DNA from 4 places in the Kineococcus arenarius subsp. arenarius genome. Region 4 is predicted to be linked to each of the others. Evidence: riboswitches for the same ligand, from Rfam matches in the RefSeq annotation. Region 4 holds a riboswitch; each other region holds the start of a gene.
What was found. A riboswitch is a leader RNA that binds a small molecule or an ion and turns the genes downstream of it on or off. The one in region 4 is predicted to bind S-adenosylmethionine.
Positions count from the first base shown of each region.

Region 1 (5,742 bases), on a different contig from region 4:
TGGCCGAGCTGCCGGTCACCGACGAGGAGGAGATGGAGCGCTGGGGGCGCTCGCTGGTGGCCACGCTGGCCGGGCAGGCGGCCACCCGCGCGGTCGCCGACGCCAAGCGCCGGCTGTGGAGCATCGACGCCTCCGCGCAGCCGCAGGAGTACCAGGAGGCCTCGGCCGAGCTGTTCCGGCTGGAGGCGGCGCGCCGGGCCTGGCAGGAGCGCGCCCAGGGGTCCTGAGGGCCCTCGCGCGCGGGGCGGCCGGGGCGCAGGCACTCGGGCGGGGCTGGTACGGTTGACGTGCTGTCGCCGGGGGTTCACCCGGTGGTGGTCCCGCATAGCTCAATTGGCAGAGCAGCCGGCTGTTAACCGGCAGGTTGTTGGTTCGAGTCCAACTGCGGGAGCGTCCTGGAGGGGGCCTGCGCGTGCAGGCCCCCTTCGTCGTCCCCGGGGGCCCGCGAGGCTGGGAGGTGGCCGTGCGCGCACGTCGCTCCAGCGCCCCGGCGGCGATCCTCGTGCCGCTGCTCGTCCTGGTGCTCGCCGTCGCGCTGTGGCGGGCCCTGACCGGCGACGCGGCGGGGCCCGCGCGGGGCGAGGCGTCCGGCGGGGCCGCCGAGGCGCTGGCCGCCCTGCCGGTGCGCGAGGCCGCCTCCTCCGCCGGCTACCAGCGCACCCGCTTCGGCTCCAGCTGGGTCGACGTCGACGACAACGGCTGCCGCACCCGCGACGACGTCCTGCTGCGCGACCTGGACGACGTCCGCCTCGCGCCGGACGGCTGCACCGTCCTGTCCGGCACCCTGCAGGACCCGTACTCCGGCGACGAGATCGCCTTCCGCCGCGGCGAGGACACCAGCGCCGACGTGCAGATCGACCACGTCGTGGCGCTGGCGGCCGCCTGGCGCACCGGCGCGCAGGGGTTCAGCGAGGACGAACGGGTCCGCTTCGCCAACGACCCCCTGGAACTGCTGGCCGTGGACGGCCCGCTGAACGGGGCCAAGGGCGACGACGACGCCTCGCAGTGGCTGCCGCCCGAGGGGGAGTGCGAGTACGTCGCCCGGCAGGTCGCCGTCAAGAGCGCCTGGGGGTTGTGGGTGACGCCCGCGGAGCACGACGCGATGGCCGGCGTCCTGGCCGGCTGCCCCGGGCAGGAGCTGCCCGCGCCCTGATCCGGGCGGCGTGCCCCGGGCACGGGCGCAGATGCCCTAGGCTGGTCGGACCATCCAGAGCGGCCGAGAGACCTGGCTCGACGACGCCGCAGCAACCCCCCTCGGGAGGGTGCTCATGCCAGGACCGATGGAGGCTTCGTGAGCTACGCCGGCGACCTCACTCCGCGTGAGGCGTTCGAGTTGCTGCGTGACGACGGCGACGCCGTCCTCGTGGACGTCCGCACCGAGGCGGAGTGGACGTACGTCGGGGTCCCCGACGCCGCCGCGCTGCGCAGGCCACCGGTGTTCGCCTCCTGGCTGCCCGTGGAGGAGGACGCGCCCGGTGCGCGGTTCCTGGCGGAGCTGGAGCGGGCCGGCATCGCACCGGGCCACCGCGGTCCGGTGGTGTTCCTGTGCCGCTCCGGCAAGCGGTCGGTCGGGGCGGCCACCGCCGCCACCGCGGCGGGCATCGGCCCCAGCTACAACGTCCTGGACGGCTTCGAGGGCGACCTCGACGAGCGCGGCCACCGCGGCGCCGCCGGCTGGCGCGCGCAGGGCCTTCCCTGGAGGCAGTCGTGACCGAGCAGCAGCCGAGCCCCTGGCGCCCCGACACCACCGCCGTGCGCGGTGGGCTGGCCCGCTCGGGGTTCGAGGAGACGTCCGAGGCGATGTACCTGACGTCCGGGTACGTGTACGAGTCCGCCGCCGCCGCGGAGGCCGCGTTCACCGGTGAGGTGGACCGCTACGTCTACTCCCGCTACGGCAACCCGACGGTGTCGGTGTTCACCGAGCGGTTGCGGCTGCTCGAGGGTGCCGAGGCCTGCTACGGCCTGGCCAGCGGGATGTCCGCGGTGTTCTACGCCCTGGGCGCGCTGCTCGGTGCGGGGGACCGCGTCGTGGCCGCCCGCAGCCTGTTCGGGTCCTGCTACGTGATCCTCGACGAGATCCTGCCCCGCTGGGGCGTGACGACGGAGTTCGTCGACGGCGAGGACCTCGCGCAGTGGGAACGGGCCCTGGCCACGCCCGCGCAGGCGGTGTTCTTCGAGACCCCGGCGAACCCCATGCAGACCCTCGTGGACGTCGAGGCGGTCACGCAGCTCGCCCACGCGGCCGGCGCGGTCGTCGTGGTGGACAACGCGTTCGCCAGCCCGGTGGGGCAGCGGCCCCTGCGGTTCGGCGCCGACGTGGTCGTCTACTCCGCCACCAAGCACATCGACGGCCAGGGCCGCGTGATGGGCGGTGCCGTGCTGGGCACCACCGAGTTCATCGAGGGCCGCTTCCAGGAGCTGACCAGGCACACCGGCCCGACGCTGAGCCCGTTCAACGCCTGGACGCTGGCGAAGGGGCTGGAGACCCTGGGGCTGCGGGTGCGGCACTCCGCGGCCACCGCCCTGCGCATCGCCGAGCACCTCGAGGCGAGCTCCGCCGTGCGCTGGGTGCGCTACCCCCTGCTGCCCTCGCACCCGCAGTTCGACCTCGCGAAGCGCCAGATGGAGCTGGGCGGCACCGTCGTCACGTTCGAGCTGGACGCGCCCGGCGGGCGGGGCAAGGAACGTGCCTTCGAGGTGCTCGACGCCCTGCGGACCATCGACATCTCCAACAACCTCGGCGACGCGAAGTCGCTCGCCACCCACCCCGCCACCACCACGCACCGTCGCCTCGGCGAGCAGGGTCGCGTCGCCATCGGCCTGTCGGACGCCGTCCTGCGGCTGTCGGTGGGGCTGGAGGACCCCGAGGACCTGCTCGAGGACCTCGACCGCGCCCTGCGCCGCTGACGACCCCCACCCCACGAACGGAGACCCCTTGTCCCGCAACGACCGCCGCATCGAGGTCAGCCACGCCGGCAGCCTGCCGCGCACCCCCGAGCTCATCGCCGCGAACGAGGCCCGCCGCGTCGGCGAGGACGGGTTCACCCTGGAGCGCACGCCGGAGTTCGAGGCGCTGCTGACCGACGCCGTCGTCGACCTCGTGGCGCGCCAGCGCGACCTGGGCATCACCCTCGTCGGTGACGGCGAGTACGGCAAGGCCATGACGAGCGCCGTGGACTACGGCGCCTGGTGGTCGTACTCGTTCCAGCGCGTGGCCGGTCTGGAGGTGACCGGTGAGGACCTGTTCACGCAGCCGGTCGTGCGTTCGGAGCCGGGCAAGGTGCGGCTGACGAGCTTCCCGGACCGCCGCGACTGGAGCACGTTCAAGGACGCCTACACCGACCCCACCTCGGGGATCATGACGGGCAAGCAGGCGACCGCGTTCCCCGCCACCACCGGCCCGCTGAGCTACGTCGGCCAGGAGGCCATCGCCTCCGACGTCGCGAACCTCGTCGCGGGCCTGGAGGCCGCCGGCCTGGAGCGCAGCCAGGGCTTCATCACGTCCCTGTCCCCGGGCAGCGGTGCACGCATCTCCAACCGGTACTACGCCACCGAGGAGGAGCACATCTGGGCGTGGGCGGAGGTGATGCGCGAGGAGTACCGCGCCGTCGTGGACGCCGGCCTCGTCCTGCAGATCGACGACCCGTCCATCGCGGAGAACTGGGACCAGATCAACCCCGAGCCCAGCCTGGAGGACTACCGCGCGTTCACGAAGATCCGCGTGGAGGCCCTCAACCACGCCATCCGCGACCTGCCGGCCGAGCAGGTCCGGTTCCACCTGTGCTGGGGCAGCTGGCACGGCCCGCACACCACCGACATCGAGTTCCGGCACATCGCCGACCTCATGCTGGAGATCAACGCCGGTTCGTACTCCTTCGAGGCGGCCAACGCCCGCCACGAGCACGAGTGGAAGATCTGGAAGGACCTGGAACTCCCGGCGGGCAAGAAGATCGTGCCGGGTGTCGTCGGCCACGCCACGAACGTCGTGGAGCACCCCGAGCTCGTCGCCGACCGCATCGAGCGGTTCGCCTCGGTCGTCGGCCCGGAGAACGTCATCGCCTCCACCGACTGCGGCCTCGGCGGGCGCATCCACCCGCAGATCGCCGTCGCCAAGCTCGCCGCGCTGGGCGAGGGTGCGCGGATCGCGGGCGAGCGCCTCTTCGGCTGAAGACCGCTCCCGGTGTCGCCCCGTCCCGCTGCTCGGGCGGGGCGACTCCCGGCCCTCCGGCCCCGGCCGCCGGGGCCTCGGGGACCGGATGAGTTCTCAGGAAACCCCACGTCATCTCCCAGGTGGCCGTTACGGTGCGCCCATGAAGACGTGGAAGACCCGCCTCATCGGCGTGGCCGCCGTGATCGGCGCGTCGCTCAGCACCGCAGTCCCGGCTCAGGCCGACCCCCGCGTAGGTGGGGAGATCGGCTACCGCTACGAGTACTACTACGGCGGCGCGCGCGGTTTCCTGGGCGATCCGCTCACCGGGGAGATCCGAACCCCCGACAGCAAGGGCGCTTACGTGGTCTTCCAGCACGGCTCGATCTACTGGAGCCCGTGGACCGGTGCCCGTGAGGTCCACGGCGAGATCCGGGACGGCTGGGGTCGGCTGGGGTGGGAGGGCGGTCGGATGGGGTTCCCCACGTCCGACGAGCAGACCACTTACAGCCGCCGGGGCAAGTACCAGGAGTTCGAGGGCGGCACCGTCTACTGGACACCCTGGACGGGTGCGCACGGCGTGGGAGGTGCCATCGAGCAGGAGTACGAGGACTACTACTCCTCGACCTTCGAGTGCTGTCCGGACGCCGAAGAGGTGCTCGGCTTCCCCGTCACCAGCGAGATCACCACCCCCAACGGCAGGGGCGCCTACAACCACTTCCAGTGGGGATCGATCTACTGGAGCCCGGGAACCGGCGCGCACGCCGTCCACGGCGCGATCCGCGACATCTGGGCCGCGCAGGGGTGGGAGAATGGACGGCTGGGGTTCCCCACGTCCAGCGAGGAGTACGACTACTACGAAGACGTCGTGGTGCAGTCCTTCGAGGGCGGCGCCATCTGGTGGTGGCCCGGGGGTAGCTGGGTCCAGTACTACTGACGGCACCCCTCCACGGCGGTACCGCCGACCTGGTCCGTGTGAGGTGTGGGGCGTAGCTCGTGCGGAAGCGCCCGGCCGAGCAGGCTCGCGCTCCGGGCGGCCATCGCTTCGCTCGGCCGGGTAGGCTGTGCACAGGCGGCTTCCCGGGCACCCAGACCCGTCGGGGTGTGCCTGCGGGGCGGTAGCTCAGCCGGTCAGAGCAGGGAACTCATAATTCCTCGGTCGTGGGTTCGAGCCCCACCCGCCCCACCTCCACGACCTGCGACCTCGTCACATCACATGGGCAGGTCACATCACATGGGCAGGTCGACGTCCACCGGTGTGACGACCGCGGCGAGCACCTTGCCCGTGGCAGGATCCAGGCGCGTGCTGGTGACCTGCTTCACGTTGAAGTGGGACCAGGCGCCGTGAGTGCCTGCGGCGCAGGCGATCTCGGGGGCGTGTCCGCGGTACGGCAGGATGATCTCCATGAGGTCGACGGTTTCGCCGACCACGTCGAGAGGGGCGCTGCTGGCGGGGACGGTGGCGTTGCCGGATCCGGGGAAACGACCCTGCCACCCGTAGGCGGTGTTGCCTGCCGACACGTCCCCGATCCACCTGGTGGTCCCGGGAACGGGGGTGTGATCCGTGTCGTCCGCGCAGACGCCGAAGGCGGAGC
Region 1 covers NZ_JBJLSE010000062.1:747-6,488, reverse strand. Annotated here, with positions in the region: gene dnaG (DNA primase) at 1-227, shown strand, start outside; tRNA gene ACRYM0_RS14320 (tRNA-Asn) at 319-391, shown strand; gene ACRYM0_RS14315 (HNH endonuclease family protein) at 464-1,153, shown strand; SAM riboswitch class I at 1,201-1,287, shown strand; gene ACRYM0_RS14310 (rhodanese-like domain-containing protein) at 1,292-1,711, shown strand; gene ACRYM0_RS14305 (O-succinylhomoserine sulfhydrylase) at 1,708-2,907, shown strand; gene ACRYM0_RS14300 (cobalamin-independent methionine synthase II family protein) at 2,936-4,168, shown strand; gene ACRYM0_RS14295 (LGFP repeat-containing protein) at 4,311-5,084, shown strand; tRNA gene ACRYM0_RS14290 (tRNA-Ile) at 5,260-5,333, shown strand; gene ACRYM0_RS14285 (hypothetical protein) at 5,378-5,668, opposite strand.
Region 1: it holds a riboswitch for S-adenosylmethionine, as region 4 does, so the genes downstream of both, ACRYM0_RS14310 (rhodanese-like domain-containing protein) here and ACRYM0_RS12890 (sulfite exporter TauE/SafE family protein) in region 4, are expected to answer to the same signal.

Region 2 (5,742 bases), on a different contig from region 4:
CCCTGCAGCCGGGCTGGCTGGGCGGGCTCCTGCTGCTGCTGGCGCAGGCCCTGCTGCTGCCGACGCTCGCGGTCTGGGCGGTGGCCTGGATCGCCGGGCCCGGGTTCGCCGTGGGCACCGCGACCTCCGTCGCGCCGGGCGGCACGACCCTGGCCACGCTGCCCGCGCTGCCGGTGCTCGGGGGGCTGCCGCCGCAGGGGCCCACGCCCACCGCGACCTGGCTGGTCGTCGTGCTGCCGGTGCTGGTGGGGGCGGGGGCCGCGGTGCTGCGCCGAGCCCGCGCCGGGGAGCCCGCCGGGCTCGTGCACCGCCTCGCGGTGGCCGCCCTGACCGGGGTGCTGGCGGGTGCGGCGCTGGCGGTGCTGGCGGCGGCGGCGTCCGGGCCCCTGGGGGCCGGGCGCATGAGCGAGATGGGGCCGTCCGCGCTGCTGACGGGCCTGGCCCTCGCCGGGGAGGTGGCCGCGGGCGGGGCGCTCGGGGTGCTGCTGCAGCGCGCGGTGGTGGCCCGCCGCGGCACCCGCCTCGCCGTGGACCTGCCCGCCGGGTCGCAGGCGCCCACCGGTGGGCTGCTGGGGCGTGCGCGCCGCGGCCGGGACGCCGGCGCCCCGGGCACCGGTGCTGCTCCCGGGTCGGAGGGCTAGGCCCCCGCCGCGGGCCGCACCCGGTGCTGCGTGGTCCGGCGTCCGGGGAGGAGCGCCGCGACGGCTATCGTCTGCGCACGTGCCAGCACGCGTCGTCGTCCTCGCCTCCGGCTCCGGCTCCACCCTGCAGGCGCTCCTGGACGCCCGCGACGAGGCCTTCACCGTCGTGGCCGTGGGCTCGGACAAGCCCGGCGCCGCCGCCCTGGACCGGGCCCGGGCCGCCGGTGCGGCCACCTTCACCGTCCCGCCGGGCGAGCACCCCGACCGCGCCGCCTGGGACGAGGCCCTGGCCGCCGCCGTCGCCGCCCACGAGCCCGACCTCGTGGTGCTGGCCGGGTTCATGCGCATCGTCGGCGCCCCGCTGCTGGAGGCCTTCGGCGGGCGCCTGGTGAACACCCACCCCGCGCTGCTGCCGTCCTTCCCCGGCGCCCACGGCGTGCGCGACGCCCTCGCCCACGGGGTGAGGGTCACCGGCTGCACCGTGCACCTGGTCGACGCCGGGGTGGACACCGGCCCGATCCTCGACCAGGCGGCCGTGCGGGTCCTCGACGGCGACGACGAGCAGAGCCTGCACGAGCGCATCAAGGACGCCGAGCGGGCCCTGCTCGTCGACGTCGTGGCCCGGCTCGCCCGCGGCGAGCTGCCCACCCCCCGCTGACCCGCCACCGCCCACCCCGAGAGGACCCCGCGAGCCGATGGCCGAGAACCCCACCGCCGAGCAGACCGCGCAGCGCCACCCCGTGCGGCGCGCCCTCGTCAGCGTCTACGACAAGACGGGCCTGGAGGAGCTCGCCACCGGCCTGCACGCCGCGGGCGTCGCGATCGTCTCCACCGGCTCCACCGCCTCGCGCATCGCCGCCGCCGGGGTGCCCGTGACGCCCGTGGAGGAGCTCACCGGGTTCCCCGAGTGCCTGGACGGGCGGGTCAAGACGCTGCACCCGCGCGTGCACGCCGGGATCCTCGCCGACCGCCGCCTGCCCGAGCACGTCCAGCAGCTCGCCGACCTCGGCGTGGAGCCGTTCGACCTCGTCGTGGTGAACCTCTACCCGTTCCGCGAGACCGTCGCCTCCGGCGCCGGGTTCGACGACGTCGTCGAGCAGATCGACATCGGCGGCCCCTCCATGGTGCGCGCCGCCGCGAAGAACCACCCCAGCGTCGCCGTCGTGACCGCCCCCGCCCGCTACCGCGAGGCCCTGGACGCCGTGGCCGCCGGCGGGTTCACGCTCGCCCAGCGCCGCCGCCTGGCCGCGGAGGCGTTCGCGCACACCGCCTCCTACGACACCGCCGTCGCCGGCTGGTTCGCAGCGCAGACCCTCGACGGGTCCGACGAGGGGTGGCCCGCGGTGGACGGCGCCGCGCTGGAACGCACCTCGGTGCTGCGCTACGGCGAGAACCCGCACCAGCGCGCCGCGGTGTACGCCGACCCCGCCTCGCGGCCGGGCATCGCGCAGGCCGTGCAGCTGCACGGCAAGGCCATGTCCTACAACAACTACGTCGACGCCGACGCCGCCCTGCGCGCCGCCCACGACTTCACCGCGCCCGCCGTCGCCGTCATCAAGCACGCCAACCCCTGCGGCATCGCCACCGGCACCGACGTCGCCGACGCCCACGCCAAGGCGCACGCCTGCGACCCCGTCTCCGCCTACGGCGGCGTCATCGCCGCCAACCGCGTCGTCACCGCCGCGATGGCCGCGCAGGTCGCCGACGTCTTCACCGAGGTCGTCATCGCCCCCGGGTTCGAGCCCGAGGCCCTGGAGGTGCTGCAGCGCAAGAAGAACGTGCGCCTGCTGCAGCTGCCCGACGGCTACGGCCGCAGCCCGCGCGAGTGGCGCCCGGTCTCCGGCGGCGTGCTCGTGCAGGACCTCGACCGCATCGACGCTGACGGCGACGACCCGGCGGGCTGGACGCTGGCCGCCGGCGAGGCCGCCGACGAGGCGACCCTGGCGGACCTGGAGTTCGCCTGGCGGGCGGTGCGGGCGGTGCGCTCCAACGCGATCCTCCTGGCGAAGGACGGCGCCTCCGTGGGCGTCGGCATGGGCCAGGTGAACCGGGTGGACTCCTGCCGCCTGGCCGTCGAGCGCGCCGGCGCCGAACGTTCCCGCGGTGCCGTGGCCGCCTCCGACGCGTTCTTCCCGTTCGCCGACGGCGCGCAGATCCTCCTGGACGCCGGTGTGCGGGCGATCGTGCAGCCCGGCGGCTCCATCCGCGACGAGGAGGTCGTCGCCGCGGCCCGCGCCGCCGGCGTGACGATGTACTTCACCGGTGCCCGCCACTTCGCGCACTGACGTCCCCGGTGCGGACGGTCCCGGTCGGTAGCGTGCTCCCCGTGCCGGCCGGGACCCCGCAGCGCGTGCCGCCGCCGGGCGGCGCGGTCCTCGGCGCCCTCGTGGCCGGGGCGCTGCTCGCCCTGCTGCTCACCGTCGTGGCCGGGCCCGTCGCCGGCGGTCTCGTCCTGGGCGCCGACCTCGCCGTCGCCGCCGTCCTGCGGCTGGTGCTGCCGGTGCGGGTGGCCGGCGCCCTCGCGGTGCGCTCGCGCGCCGTGGACACCACCGTGCTGCTCGTGCTCGCCGCGGCGTGCACGGCGCTGACGTGGTCGCTCCCACCGGCTTGAGCGCGGTGGCGCTCTGGTAGAGCTGTCCGGCGTGGCACTCCAGCGACCCGTCCCGGACCCCGTCCGCACCGCCCGCCGGCAGGCGCTGTCGGTCGGCGTGGCCACCGCCCTGTACGGGGTCAGCCTCGGCGCGCTCGCCGTCGCCAACGGCCTGAGCGTGCTTCAGGCGTGCGCCACGTCGCTGCTGATCTTCAGCGGTGGTTCCCAGTTCGCCCTCGTCGGCGTCCTCGGCGGCGGCGGCAGCGTGGCCGCCGCGGTGGCGGCGTCCTCGCTGCTGGGGGTGCGCAACGCCCTGTACGGGCTGCAGGTCACCGGTTTCCTGCGGGCCCGCGGTGCGCGCCGGCTGCTCGCGGCGCACTGGACCATCGACGAGTCCACCGCCGTCGGCGTCGCCCAGGGCACCGACCCCGCCCGGCGCACCGGCTTCTGGGTGACCGGCGCCACCGTGTTCGTCGGCTGGAACCTCGCGACCCTGCTGGGGGCGCTGCTCGGCGACGCGCTCGGCGACCCGCGCCGCTACGGCCTGGACGCGGCCGCCGCGGCGGCGTTCCTGGCGCTGCTGTGGCCGCGGCTGCGCCGGCGCGAGGCGGCCGCCGTGGCGGCGGTCGCCGCCCTGGTCGCGCTGCTGCTCGTGCCGGTCGTGCCGGTGGGGTTGCCGGTCGTCGCGGCGGCGCTGGTGGCCCTGCTCGCCGGCCTGCGCCGCGAACGGGCCGGGGAGCGTGCCGGCGAGCGGGCGGGGGAGGGGGCGTGAGCACCTGGGTCGCGGTCCTGGCCGCGGGCGCGGTCGCCTACGCCCTCAAGCTGGCCGGGCACCTGGTGCCCGCCCGCCTGCTGGAGCACCCCCGCGCCCGGCGGGTGGGTGCGCTGCTGCCCGCGGCGCTGCTGGCGGCGCTGGTGGTCGTGCAGACCGCGAGCGACGGCGACCGCCTCGTCCTGGACGCGCGCGCCGTCGGCCTGGGGGTCGCGGCGCTCGCGCTGGCCCTGCGGGCGCCGTTCCTGCTCGTCATCGTGCTGGCGGCCGCCGCGGCGGCGGGGGTGCGGGCCCTGACCGGCTGGGGGTGAGGGCAGGCCCGCCGCCGGCCCGGGGTGTCGTGGCGGTGGGGGCGGGCAGCGGGTTGCGCTGGCCGGAACCATCCAGAGCGGCTGAGAGACCTGGCTCGGGGACGCCGCAGCAACCACGGGGAACCGCTGGTGCTACCGCCAGGACCGATGGAGGAGCTCACCCGCATGCCCGTGAAGTTCGCCTACTGGGTCCCCAACGTCTCCGGCGGTCTCGTCGTCTCCACGATCGAGCAGCGCACGAGCCACGACCCCGCCTACAACGTCGAGGTCGCCCGCGCCGCCGAGCGCGTGGGTTTCGAGTACGCGCTGACGCAGGTGCGCTACCTCGCCTCCTACGGCGCGGACGCCCAGCACGAGTCCACATCGTTCTCCCTGGCGCTGCTGCTGGCCACCCAGAAGCTCAAGGTGATCGCGGCCGTGCACCCGTTCTTCTGGCACCCGGGGGTGCTGGCGAAGTTCGCCGCGACCGCGCAGGAGATCACCGGCGGCCGCCTCGCGCTGAACGTCGTCTCCGGCTGGTTCAAGGACGAGGCCACCCAGCTGGGCGTCACGTGGCACGAACACGACGACCGCTACCGGCAGTCGGAGGAGTTCATCAGCCTGCTGCGCGGGGTGTGGTCGCAGGACGGGTACTCCCAGGAGGGGGACTTCTTCAGCGCCCGGGACATCACGTTCCGCCCGCAGCCGAAGGTGCAGCCGGAGGTGTTCCAGGGCGGCAACTCCACCGCCGCCCAGGCCATGGCCGGCCGCGTCAGCGACTGGTACTTCATGAACGGCAAGTCGATCGCCGGCGCCGCCGAGCAGGTGCGCGAGGTCAGCTCCCTGGCCGCCGCGAACGGCCGGTCGATCCGTTTCGGCCTCAACGGTTTCGCGCTGGTGCGCGACACCCGCGAGGAGGCGGAGGCGGTCCTGGAGGAGATCGTCGCCAAGGCCGACGTCGCCAAGGTCGAGGGTTTCGGCGCCGCCGTGCAGGAGGCCGGCAACGCCACGAGGGACCGCAAGGGCATGTGGGCGGACAGCGGGTTCCGCGACCTGGTGCAGTACAACGACGGGTTCCGCACCGGGCTGGTCGGCACCCCCGACGAGGTCGCCCGCCGCGTCCTGGCGTACTCCCTGGTGGGGGTGGACCTGCTGCTGCTGGGGTTCCTGCACGTCAAGGAGGAGGTCGAGGCGTTCGGGGAGCTGGTGATCCCGCGCGTGCGCGAGCTGGAGCAGCGCCTCGCCGACGGCGAGGACCTCGCCCTGGGCGCCGAGCTGGACGAGGCGGTCGCCGCCGCGGGCGGCCGCGTGCCGTCGCCGGCCTGACGCGCGCCGGGCACGTCGACCACCGGGCGCGTACGGTGCTCCGGTGACCGCCCCCACCACCTGCCCCACCGCCGGGAGCACCGAGCTCGTCGTCCTGCTCACCGAGGACGGCGTGCCGTGCGG
Region 2 covers NZ_JBJLSE010000144.1:757-6,498, forward strand. Annotated here, with positions in the region: gene ACRYM0_RS19905 (cell division protein PerM) at 1-641, shown strand, start outside; gene purN (phosphoribosylglycinamide formyltransferase) at 721-1,299, shown strand; gene purH (bifunctional phosphoribosylaminoimidazolecarboxamide formyltransferase/IMP cyclohydrolase) at 1,337-2,926, shown strand; gene ACRYM0_RS19920 (DUF3017 domain-containing protein) at 2,968-3,252, shown strand; gene ACRYM0_RS19925 (AzlC family ABC transporter permease) at 3,275-4,003, shown strand; gene ACRYM0_RS19930 (AzlD domain-containing protein) at 4,000-4,314, shown strand; SAM riboswitch class I at 4,380-4,468, shown strand; gene sfnG (dimethylsulfone monooxygenase SfnG) at 4,462-5,619, shown strand; gene idi (isopentenyl-diphosphate Delta-isomerase) at 5,663-5,742, shown strand, end outside.
Region 2: it holds a riboswitch for S-adenosylmethionine, as region 4 does, so the genes downstream of both, sfnG (dimethylsulfone monooxygenase SfnG) here and ACRYM0_RS12890 (sulfite exporter TauE/SafE family protein) in region 4, are expected to answer to the same signal.

Region 3 (5,742 bases), on a different contig from region 4:
TCACCGCCGATCAGGGTCTGGTGCGCACCTTCGGGCGCGTGGTGCCGGCGCTCGTGACCGTCTCACGGCTGCTGGTGATCGCCCGGGTCACCGGGGGCCTCCCCTGCCCCCTGCGCGCCGGCGCTGGGAGGCCTTCCAGGGCATCCGCTCGGGGGCCTTCCTCGCCTCCTCCCCGCTCCTCGCCGCCAGCGTCACCGGCCAGGTGCGGTGAGCCCCGGCTCCGCCCGCGGTTGCGAGGGCCCGGGAACGCCGGTGGGCGGGCCCCCGCGCCGCGGGGACCCGCCCACCGGCGGAGGGAGGGGTGCGGTCAGCGGCGCAGGACCCCGCGGGCGATGCGGTTGCCGACGAACTGACCCACCTGCACGATGACGATGATCGTGGCGACGCTGACGTAGACGATGCCCCAGTCGTAGCGCTGGGAGCCGTACGTGATGGCGTAGTCGCCCAGCCCGCCGCCGCCGACGAGGCCGGCCTGGGCGGTCATGTCGACGATGCCCACGAAGATGAACGTGTACCCCAGCACGAGCGGGCCGAGGCCCTCGGGGACGACGACGCCGAAGAGGATCCGCAGCCGGGAGGCGCCGGCCGCGCGGGCGGCCTCCACCACACCGGGTTCCACCCCGACGAGGCTCTGCTCGACGATGCGGGAGACCGCGAACGCCGCGGCCAGCGCGATGGCGAACGTCACCGCCCCGGTGCCGATGGTGGTGCCGAGCACCGCGATCTGCAACGGGGTGACCGCCGCCAGGAAGATGACGAACGGGATCGGGCGGACGATGTTCACCACGACACCCAGGACGCCGAACACGACCCGGTTGCCCAGCAGGTGCCCGGGGCGGGTCGCGTACAGGGCGATCCCGAGCGCCAGCCCGAGGACGCCGGAGGCGACCATCGAGACCAGCGCCATGAACAGCGTCTCCCCGATGGAACCGACGTAGACGTCGAGCGTGCTGAGGAAACCCTCCACGTCAGACCTCCTCCTCGGCGCGCACGCCGGCCCCGCGCAGCGCGGCGAGCGCTGCGTCCACGGCGCTGTCGGGACCGGTGGCCTCGTAGGTGAGGGAACCGATGCGCCGCTCGCGCAGCTCCCCCACCCCGCCGTGCACGAGCTCGGTGCGGACCCCGGCGGTGGCGAACGCGTCGTCGATCCGCTTCTGCAGGCCGACCTCGTCGGTGACCTGCACCGTGACCAGGCGCCCGGGGTGGTGCTCGCGCAGCCGCACCAGCTGCTCGCGGGTGGGCCGGTCGTGCAGGACGCTGCGCACGAACCGCTGCGCCGGCGCGGTCTGCGGGGCGGAGAACACGTCGTAGACGTCGCCCACCTCGACGACGCGGCCGGCCTCCATGACCGCGACCCGGTCGGCGATCTGCCGCACGGCGTCCATCTCGTGCGTGATGACGACGATCGTCACGCCGAGCTCGCGGTTGACCCGCCGCAGCAGCGAGAGGACCTCGGTGGTGGTCTCCGGGTCCAGGGCGCTGGTGGCCTCGTCGGCCAGCAGCAGCGGCGGGTTCGTCGCCAGCGCGCGGGCGATGCCGACGCGCTGCTTCTGCCCGCCGGAGAGCTGCTCGGGGTGGGCGTGGGCGCGGTCCAGCAGCCCGACGAAGTCCAGCAGCTCGGCGACCCGTGCGTCGCGCCGCTCCCGGGGGACGCCGGCCACCTTCAGCGGGTAGGCGACGTTCCCGGCGACGGTGCGGGAGCGGAACAGGTTGAACTGCTGGAAGATCATGCCGATCTCCCGGCGGGCGGCCCGCAGGTCCTTCTCGGGCAGGCGCGTCAGCTCCCGCCCGGCGACGGTGACCGTCCCGGAGGTGGGTGCCTCCAGGGCGTTCACCAGCCGCACGAGCGTGGACTTGCCGGCCCCGGAGTACCCGATGACGGCGATGACCTCGCCGGCGTGCACGTCCAGGCTGACGTCGTCGACGGCGGTGACGACCCCGCCGCCGCGCTCGTACCGCTTGGTGACGCCCTGCAGGCGCACGATGGGGTCGGCCATCTCAGCCCTGCGCCGCCCGCGCGTCCTCCTCGACGTCCGCCAGCTGCTCCTGCAGGGTGGCGGGGTCGACGTCGCGCACGACGGCCTGCGGGTAGCTCTGCACGAACTCCTCCAGCACCGCGGGGTCGTGGATGAGCTGGGCGAGGTCCAGGTACGTCTGGTTGCCGGTGTCCTCGGCGCGGGAGACGAAGAGGTTCACGTACGGCACCGCGGACTCGCTCTCGGGGTCGTCCTGGTGGACGACGTCCTCGACGGGCAGCCCGGCGCTGGTGGCGTAGTTGTTGTTCACGACGGCGCCGACCACGGAACCGTTCTGCAGCGCACCGGCGGTCTGCGAGGCGTCCAGCGGGACGACCTCGACCTTCGCCTCCTGCACGTCCGCGACGGTGGAGAACGCCGAGCCGCCGTCGGCGAGGGTCAGCAGGCCCGCGTCCTGCAGCACGAGCAGCGCGCGCGCCTCGTTGATGGCGTCGTCCGGGATGGCGACCTTCGCGCCCTGCGGGAACTGCGAGGGGTCCTCGTACTGGGTGGAGTACAGCGGCAGCGGGTAGACGGCGGTGGAGCCGATCGGCTGCAGGTCGTCGTCGGCGGTGACGTTGTAGTCCGCCAGGTACTGGGTGTGCTGGAACTGGTTGAGGTCGACCTCGCCCTGGCTCAGCGCCGGGTTCGGCAGGCTGTAGTCGGAGAAGTTCACCAGTTCCACGTCGACGCCGAGGCGCTCGCTCGCGAGGTCGACGTAGGTGTTCCAGTACGGCTCGGCCTGGTCGGTGACGCCGATGCGCACGGTCTGCGTCTCGCCGGCCGCCGTGGTGGTGGTGTCGTCGTCGCCGGTGTTCCGCACGACGAGCACCACGATGATCGCGATGATCGCCAGGGCGGCGGCGCCGATGACGAGCGGCGCCTTGCTGCGGCCGGGCTTGTCGGGCAGGGAAGGAGGGGTGGCGGCGCTGGACAACTCGGGGCTCCTCGTGGGGTGGTGCGGGGTTCGGGTCCCCCGGCGCCGGGTCCGGCGGCGCGGGGGTCGGCAGGGGCGGGCGGTCAGCCGCCGGTGGCGGCGCCGCCCCGCGGACACGAGGGGGGCGTGGCGCGCGGGCTCACGACGGGTCGCCTCCTGATCGGCCAGGCCGGTCCGGCGCTGCTGCGACGGCACGGCCACACGCTTGCGGGGCGCACCGCCCCGCCGGGCTTTCACCTGGAGCACCCCACCGCGGACGAGGGTTGCCGGTCAGCAAGCCAGGGCTTGTCGCTGACGCTCGATGCCGTCGGGAATCGTAACGACGGGCCCGAGGGAGCGTCAAAACGCGGCGGGGCGCCCGGGGGCGGCCGCGCCCGGCGCCCGCACCGGCGCGCCCGCCGCCGCTTGTCGCGAGTAGGTTGCAACAAGCCCGCCCGCCGTCCCGCGCCCGCAGGAGGTCCCCGTGCCGTCAGCCGGCGCCCCGCCCCGGCGGCGCCCCGCCCCGCCCCCCCCTCCCCCCGCCCCGCGCGGGCGGCGGGCCCGGGCCCGCCGCAGCGCCCTGGTGCTGCTGGCGCTGGGCGCCCTGACCGGCCTCGCGGCGCTGCTCGGCGCGGTCGTGGGCGCCGTCGCGATCTCCCCGGCCGACGTGCTGCGCGTGGCCGGCCACCACCTCGTGGGCGTCCCGGCCCGGGTGACGTGGGACCCGGTCGTCGACGCCGTGGTGCACGACGTGCGCCTGCCCCGGGTCCTGCTGGGCCTGGCCGTCGGCGCCGGGCTGGCGGTGTGCGGGACGGCGCTGCAGGCGATGGTGCGCAACCCGCTGGCCGACCCGCAGCTGCTGGGCGTCAGCTCCGGCGCCTCCACGGGTGCCGCGGCGGCGCTGCTGCTGGGGGCCGGCGCCGGCTGGGGCGAGCACGCCCTGGCCGGCAGCGCGTTCACCGGCGCCCTGGCGGCCTCGGTCCTGGTGTACGCCGTCGCCCGCGGCGCCGGGCAGGTCACCTCGGCGCGGCTGCTGCTGGCGGGCGTCGCCGTCGGCTACGCGCTGCACGCGGCCACGAGCTTCCTCGTCTTCGCCTCCGGCTCCGCCGAGGGGGCCCGCTCGGTGACGTTCTGGCTGCTGGGCTCGCTGGGCCTGGCCACCCGGGGCGCGGCGCTGGGGACCGTGCTGGTGGTGGTCACCGCGACCGTGGCGGCCCTGACGGCGTGGGGGCCGCGGCTGGACGCCCTGGCCCTGGGCGACGAGACCGCGCGCGGCCTGGGGGTCTCCCCCGCCGCGTTCCGCACGCTCCTGCTGGCCGTGGTGTCGCTGTGCGTGGGGGTGCTCGTGGCCGCCTCGGGGACGATCGGCTTCGTGGGCCTGGTGGTGCCGCACGTGGCGCGGCGCCTGGTCGGCGGGGCGCACCGCTGGTCGGTGCCGGCCGCGGCGCTGCTGGGCGCGGCGTTCCTGGTGGCGGCCGACCTGCTGGCCCGCACCGTGCTGGCGCCGCAGGAGCTGCCCATCGGCATCGTCACCGCGCTGGCCGGCTGCCCGTTCCTGCTGTGGCTGGTGCGCGGCACCCGCACCGGCGCCTGATCCGTCCCGTGGAGGTCCCGTTGGACAACCCCCGCCCCACCCGGCGCGCGACCCTGATCGCGGCGGCCTGCGCCCTGCTGAGCGCCGGCTGCGGCAGCACCGGCAGCAGCGGCGCCGGTCCCGCGGGCGACCGGCTCGAACTGGTGAACTGCGGGCAGCCGGTGGTGCTGCGCACCCCGCCCGAGCGGGTGGTGCTGCTCAAGAGCGCCGCCGTGCCGTACCTGCACGAGCTGGGCGTCCTGGACCGCGTCGTCGCCCGCGCCGGGCTGTACCCGCAGGAGTACTACGACGAGGCGACGCGGCGCGAGCTGGACGCCGTGCCGCTGCTGACCGACCGCACCGACACCAGCGGGCACCTGCGCATCTCCCGCGAGGTCGTCCTGGCCCAGCGCCCGGACCTGGTGCTGGGCGAGGTCGACGGCCTGGACCGCGCGTCGCTGGCGGCCTCCGGGATCGCGCTGCTGGAGGAACCGGCGCTGTGCACGAGCGGCGACGGCGATCCCGGGTTCGACACCGTCTACGAGCAGGTGGAGCTGTACGGGCGCGTGTTCGAGCGCCCGGAACGGGCCGCGGAGGTCGCCGGGCGGCTGCGTGAGCGCGTCGAGGCGGTCCGTGAGCGGGTGGCGGCGGCCGGCGCGCCGCCGCGCACGGCTGCGGTGCTCTACCCGACGGTCGGCGGCGGCGTCACCTACGCCTACGGCGCGGCCAGCACGGCCACGCCGCAGCTGGAGGCCGCCGGGCTGCGCAACGTGTTCGCGGACGTGGCCGACCGGGTGTTCGAGGTGACGCCCGAGGAGCTGCTGGCCCGCGACCCGCAGGTGCTGGTGCTGCTGCACAGCGACGGCACCCCGGAGCGGGTGCGCGAGGCGGTGACGAGCCTGCCGGGGGCGGACGGCCTGACCGCGGTGCGCGAGGGCGACGTGCTGGTGCAGCTGTTCAACTTCACCGAGCCGGCGACCCCGCTGGCCGTGGACGGCCTGGAGCGCATCGTCGACGCCTTCGGCCCCGCCGCCGCGAGCGGCACCGCTGCGGGAGCCTCGTGATCCGCGCCCGCGGCGTGCGCTTCGCCCACCGGGGCCGCCCGCCGGTGCTGCACGGCGTGGACTTGACGGCCGCCCCGGGGCGCGTGCTGGGGCTCATCGGCCCCAACGGCGGCGGCAAGACGACGCTGCTGCGGACCCTGCACGGCTCGCTGCGCCCCTCCGCCGGCACCGTGC
Region 3 covers NZ_JBJLSE010000003.1:85,720-91,461, reverse strand. Annotated here, with positions in the region: gene ACRYM0_RS02085 (methionine ABC transporter permease) at 308-907, opposite strand; gene ACRYM0_RS02080 (methionine ABC transporter ATP-binding protein) at 969-1,997, opposite strand; gene ACRYM0_RS02075 (MetQ/NlpA family ABC transporter substrate-binding protein) at 1,999-2,952, opposite strand; SAM riboswitch class IV at 3,149-3,258, opposite strand; gene ACRYM0_RS02070 (FecCD family ABC transporter permease) at 3,416-4,525, shown strand; gene ACRYM0_RS02065 (ABC transporter substrate-binding protein) at 4,546-5,568, shown strand; gene ACRYM0_RS02060 (ABC transporter ATP-binding protein) at 5,565-5,742, shown strand, end outside.
Region 3: it holds a riboswitch for S-adenosylmethionine, as region 4 does, so the genes downstream of both, ACRYM0_RS02075 (MetQ/NlpA family ABC transporter substrate-binding protein) here and ACRYM0_RS12890 (sulfite exporter TauE/SafE family protein) in region 4, are expected to answer to the same signal.

Region 4 (5,742 bases):
TCCACGGCCGTGACGCGGGTGCGGGAACCGGAGGGGAGCACGACGACCTCGTCACCGGCGCGCAGCGTGCCCGCGGCCACCCGGCCGGTGTAGCTGCGCCGCCTGCCCGCGACGGGCCGCGAGACCCACTGCACCGGCATGCGCAGCCGCCCCACGCCGAAGTCCGGCGGCAGGACCTCCACGCCGTCCAGGTGCTCCAGCAGCGTCGGACCGTCGTACCAGGGGGTGTTCGCCGAGCGGTTCGCGACGTTGTCGCCGTGCTTGGCGGCCACCGGCACCACGAGCATCCGCACGCCGAGCCGGTCGGCGACCTCGCGCAGCTCCTCGCGCACCGAGGAGAACCGGGAGCGGTCGAAGTCGACGAGGTCCATCTTGTTCACCACCGCCACCAGGTGCGGCACGCCCAGCAGGGTGGCGATCCGTGCGTGCCGGCGCGTCTGGTCCAGGACACCGGCGCGCACGTCCACCAGCAGCATCGCCAGGTGGGCGTTGGAGGTGCCCGTCACCATGTTGCGGGTGTACCGCTCGTGCCCGGGGGTGTCGGCGAGGACGTAGTTGCGCTTGGCGGTCGAGAAGAACCGGTACGCCACGTCGATGGTGATGCCCTGCTCGCGCTCGGCGCGCAGGCCGTCCGACAGCGCCGCCAGGTCCGGGCCGTCGGGGCCGTCGACGGCGGCGAGGTGGTCGGTGGGCAGGCTCCCGGTGTCCAGCAGGAGCCGGCCGATGAGCGTGGACTTGCCGTCGTCGACCGAACCGGCCGTGGACATCCGCAGCAGTTCCCGCATCAGAAGTACCCCTCGCGCTTGCGGTCCTCCATCGCGGCGGCGGAGGTCCGGTCGTCGGCGCGGGTGGCCCCGCGCTCCGACACGGTCGCGGTGCCGATCTCCGCGATGACGGCCTCGACGTCGGTGGCGTCGGAACGGACCGCGCCGGTGATCGTCAGGTCCCCGACGGTGCGGTAGCGCACCCGCAGGCGCTGCACGCGCTCGCCGGGGCGGGGCGGGGTGAGGTCGGAGACGGCCAGCAGCATCCCGTCGCGCTCGACGACGTCGCGCTCGTGCGCGTAGTAGATGTCGGGCAGGTCCAGGCCTTCGGCGGCGATGTAGCGCCACACGTCCAGCTCGGTCCAGTTGCTCAGCGGGAACACCCGGACCTGCTCGCCGCGGTGGATCCGGCCGTTGTACAGCGACCACGGCTCGGGGCGCTGGTTGCGGGGGTCCCACTGGCCGACGGCGTCGCGGACGCTGAAGACGCGCTCCTTGGCGCGGGCGCGCTCCTCGTCGCGCCGCGCACCGCCGAACGCCGCGTCGAAACCGCCCTCGGCGAGGGCGTCGAGCAGGGTGCGGGTCTGCAGGCGGTTGCGGGAGGAACCCGGCCCGTCCTCGCGGACGCGGCCCGCGTCGATGCTGGCCTGCACCGAGGCGACGACCAGCCGGTGCCCGCCCTGCGCCAGGCGGCGGTCGCGGAACTCGATCACCTCGGGGAAGTTGTGGCCGGTGTCGACGTGCATCACCGGGAACGGCACGGGGGAGGGACGGAACGCCTTCTCCGCCAGGCGCAGCAGCACGATGGAGTCCTTGCCTGCGGAGAAGAGCAGCACCGGGTTCTCGAACTCCGCGGCGACCTCGCGGATGATGTGCACCGCCTCGGCCTCCAGGGCCCGCAGGTCGTCCACGCGGGCGGGACCGGGGTTCCCCGCCGCGGTGCGCGCGGCCGGGACGACGGCGGTCGTCGGCGCGCTCACAGGTGGATCCCGCACTCGGTCTTGCCGGTGCCGGCCCAGCGACCGGCGCGCGGGTCCTCGCCCGGTGCCACCGCGCGGGTGCACGGCTTGCAGCCGATCGAGGGGTAGCCGCTGGTCAGCAGCGGGTTGACCGGGACGGCGTTCGCGGTGGCGTAGTCGACGAGCTCGTCGAAGGTCCAGGCCGCCAGGGGGTTGAGCTTGACCAGCCCGTGCCGCTCGTCGAACTGCACCAGGGGGGTGCCGGCGCGGGTCGGGGCCTCCTCGCGGCGCACACCCGTCACCCACGCCTCGTACCCGCCCAGGGCGGCGGCCAGGGGCTCCACCTTGCGCAGCCGGCAGCACGTGCCGGGGTCGCGCTCGTGCAGTCGGGGGCCGAACTCGGCGTCCTGCTCGGCGACGGTCTGCCGGGGCAGGACGTCCACGACGCGCACCGGCAGCGCGAACTCGACCTCGTCGCGCGTGCCGCGGGTCTCCGCGAAGTGGTAGCCGGTGTCCAGGAACAGCACGTCGACGCCGGGCGCGAACCGGGACACCAGGTGGGGCAGGACGGCGTCGGCCATGCTGCACGCCACGGCGAGGGTGCCCGGGAAGGTGGCCGCCGCCCAGGCGGCCACCTCCTCCGCGCCCGCTCCGCTGAGCTCCGCGGCCCCGCGCTCGGCCAGGGACCGCAGTTCCTCGCGGTCGCGGCGCACACGGGGCGTGGGGACGGTGGTCGTCGTGGTCTCGCTCATCGCAGAGCCTCCTCGTCGCTGCGGTGGGCCCAGGCCGCGAAGGTCTCGCGCGGCTCCCGGGTCTCGAGGTAGCGCCGCACCAGGCGCTCGACGTACTCGGGCAAAGCGGTGGCCGTCACCTTCAAGCCGCGCACGGTGCGGCCCACGCCAGGTTCGGCGCGGTCGGCCGAGGCCAGCCCGCCGCCGAGGTGGACCTGGAAACCGGCGACCTGCTCGCCGTGCCCGTCCTGCACCAGCTGCCCCTTCAGGCCGATGTCGGCGGTCTGGATGCGGGCGCAGGAGTTCGGGCAGCCGTTGACGTGCAGCGTGATCGGGGTGTCGATCTCCACCCCGGCCAGCCGGCGCTCCAGCTCCTCGATCGCCCGCGTCGCGGTGTCCTTGGTCTCCACGATCGCCAGCTTGCAGAACTCGATCCCCGTGCAGGCGATCGTGGTGCGCCGGAACGGCGAGGGGTGCGCGGTCAGGCCGATGTCCTCGACGCGGGCCGTGAACTCCGGGACCCGTGCCGGGTCGACGTCCAGGACGACGACCTTCTGGTGCGGGGTGAAGCGCACGCGCCCCGAGCCAGCCGCCTCCGCGGCGTCGGCCAGGTCGCGCAGCACCGTGCCGCTGACCCGCCCGACGGTGGGGGACAGGCCGACGTAGCACCGGCCGTCCTTCTGCTCGTGCACGCCCACGTGGTCGCCGCGACCGGAGGGGGCCGGCGGCGGCGGGCCGTCGGGCAGCGCCCGGTCCAGGTACTCGGTCTCCAGCACCTGCCGGAACCGCTCGGCCCCCCAGTCGGCGACCAGGTACTTCAGGCGCGCCTTGTTGCGCAGCCGGCGGTAGCCGTAGTCCCGGAAGACCCGGACCACCGCCTGCCACACCTCCGCGGCCCGCTCCGGGGGCACGAACGCCCCGAGGCGCTGGGCGAGGTGCGCGCTGGTCGACAGCCCGCCCCCCACCCACAGGTCGTACCCCGGGCCGAGCTCGGGGTGGACCACGCCCACCAGGGAGATGTCGTTGATCTCGTGGACCACGTCCTGGCTGGGGTGGCCGGTGACGGCGGTCTTGAACTTGCGCGGCAGGTTCGCGAGCTCCGGGTCGCCGATGAAGCGGTCCACGATCTCCGTGATCACCGGCGTCGGGTCGATGACCTCGTCACGGGCGATGCCCGCGACCGGGCTGCCCAGCACCACGCGCGGGGTGTCCCCGCACGCCTCGGTCGTCTGCAGCCCCACGGCCTCGAGCCGGCGCCAGATCTCCGGGACGTCCTCGATGCGCACCCAGTGCAGCTGCACGTTCTGCCGGTCGGTGATGTCGGCCGTGTCGCGGGCGAACTCGGTGGAGATGCCGGCCACGACGCGCAACTGCTCCGTCGTCAGCGCTCCGCCGTCGATCCGCACGCGCAGCATGAAGAACTCGTCGGACAGCTCCTGCGCGGACAGCTGCGCGGTGCGCCCGCCGTCGATGCCGGGGCGGCGCTGGGTGTACAGCCCCCACCAGCGGAACCGCCCGTTGAGGTCGTCGGGCGCGATCGAGGAGAAACCCCCGGCCGCGTAGACGTTCTCGATGCGCTCACGGACGTTCAGCCCCCCGTCGGCGGCCTTGAACTCCTCGTTGTGGTTGAGCGGGGCGGTGCCGTCGACGCGCCACTGCCCGTTGCCACCGGGGCGCGGGGCGCGCGGTGTGCGGCGGGGAGCCGCCGGGGCGGTCTGCTCGGGGGGGGCGGTGCTGGCGTCGGGTGTCATGGAACCTCACGGGGGAGACGGGTCCTCCTCGTGAGGAGGCCCTCAGCTGGTGGGGTGCAGCGAGCGACCGGGACGGCACGCGTAGGCGCTCTGCAGCCGCATGAGGTCGACGTACCGGCGCGAGACGAGGCGCACGGCAGAGGGCTGGACCACGGGACCACGGTAGGGCACGAGCGCACGAACTCCAACACGGTCCCGGAGGTCCGCGCGGCGCGGACGGGCGGAGCGGGGGGAACCGCGCCGTTCTCGCCGGTGTGGTGAGGTGTTGACCGCCCCCCGGGGGTCGTCTACCGTCAGTGGCGGTCACGAGTACCAGCGTCAAGCCCCGGCTCGCTGGTCGGCAACCCTCCTGTCGCGGCGGGGTGCTCCGGGTGAGGACCCGGCCGGTCGCCGTTCGGCGTCCGGCAAGCGCGGACCTGCGGGTCCACGGACGTACGGACGGCTCTCCTCGTGCACAAGTTCGCCCTGCTCGCCCTGGTCGGCCTGCTGGCTCAGCTCGTCGACGGCTCCCTCGGCATGGCCTACGGGGTCACCTCCACGACGCTGCTGCTCGTCGTCGGGGCGAGCCCCGCCGCCGCGTCCGCCACCGTCCACCTCGCGGAGATCGGCACCACGCTGGCCTCCGGGGCCGCGCACTGGCGCTTCGGCAACGTGGACTGGCGCGTCGTGGTGCGCGTGGGGGTGCCCGGCGCGGTCGGGGCCTTCCTCGGCGCGACGGTGCTGTCGTCGCTGCCCACGGACGTCGCCGCCCCCGTCATCAGTGCCGTGCTGCTGCTGCTGGGCGTGTACGTGCTGCTGCGCTCCGCGGTGGCGCGCTTCGACGAGAGGTCACTGCACCGGCCGCTGCGGCGGCGCTTCCTGGCGCCGCTGGGCCTGTTCGCCGGGTTCGTGGACGCGACCGGTGGCGGCGGCTGGGGTCCCGTGGGCACCCCCGCCCTGCTGGCCTCCGGCCGGCTGGAGGCCCGCAAGGTCATCGGCTCGGTGGACACCAGCGAGTTCCTCGTCGCCGTGGCCGCCAGCGCGGGTTTCCTCGTGGGGCTCGGATCGCAGGGCATCGCCTGGACGTGGGTGCTGGCGCTGCTGCTCGGCGGACTGATCGCCGCGCCCATCGCCGCCTGGCTGGTGCGCTACGCCCCGCCGCACGTGCTGGGCTCGGCCGTCGGCGCCGTCATCGTCCTGACGAACTCGCGCACCCTGCTGCGCAGCGACGCCGTCGGGGCCACCGACCCGGTCCGCTGGGCCGTCTACGCGCTCGTGCTGGTCGTCGGCGCCCTCGCCGTGGCCCACTCGGTGCGCCGGCACCGCCGCACCGCCCGCACGCTCACCACCACCGACAGCGAGAGGAGCAGCGCGCAGTGACGTACGTCATCGCCCAGCCCTGCGTGGACGTCAAGGACAAGGCCTGCATCGAGGAGTGCCCTGTCGACTGCATCTACGAGGGCGAGCGCTCGCTGTACATCCAGCCCGACGAGTGCGTCGACTGCGGTGCCTGCGAGCCGGTGTGCCCGGTGGAGGCGATCTACTACGAGGACGACGT
Region 4 covers NZ_JBJLSE010000050.1:16,059-21,800, forward strand. Annotated here, with positions in the region: gene ACRYM0_RS12870 (GTP-binding protein) at 1-785, opposite strand, end outside; gene cysD (sulfate adenylyltransferase subunit CysD) at 785-1,675, opposite strand; gene ACRYM0_RS12880 (phosphoadenylyl-sulfate reductase) at 1,741-2,475, opposite strand; gene ACRYM0_RS12885 (nitrite/sulfite reductase) at 2,472-4,205, opposite strand; SAM riboswitch class IV at 4,507-4,622, shown strand; gene ACRYM0_RS12890 (sulfite exporter TauE/SafE family protein) at 4,656-5,564, shown strand; gene fdxA (ferredoxin) at 5,561-5,742, shown strand, end outside.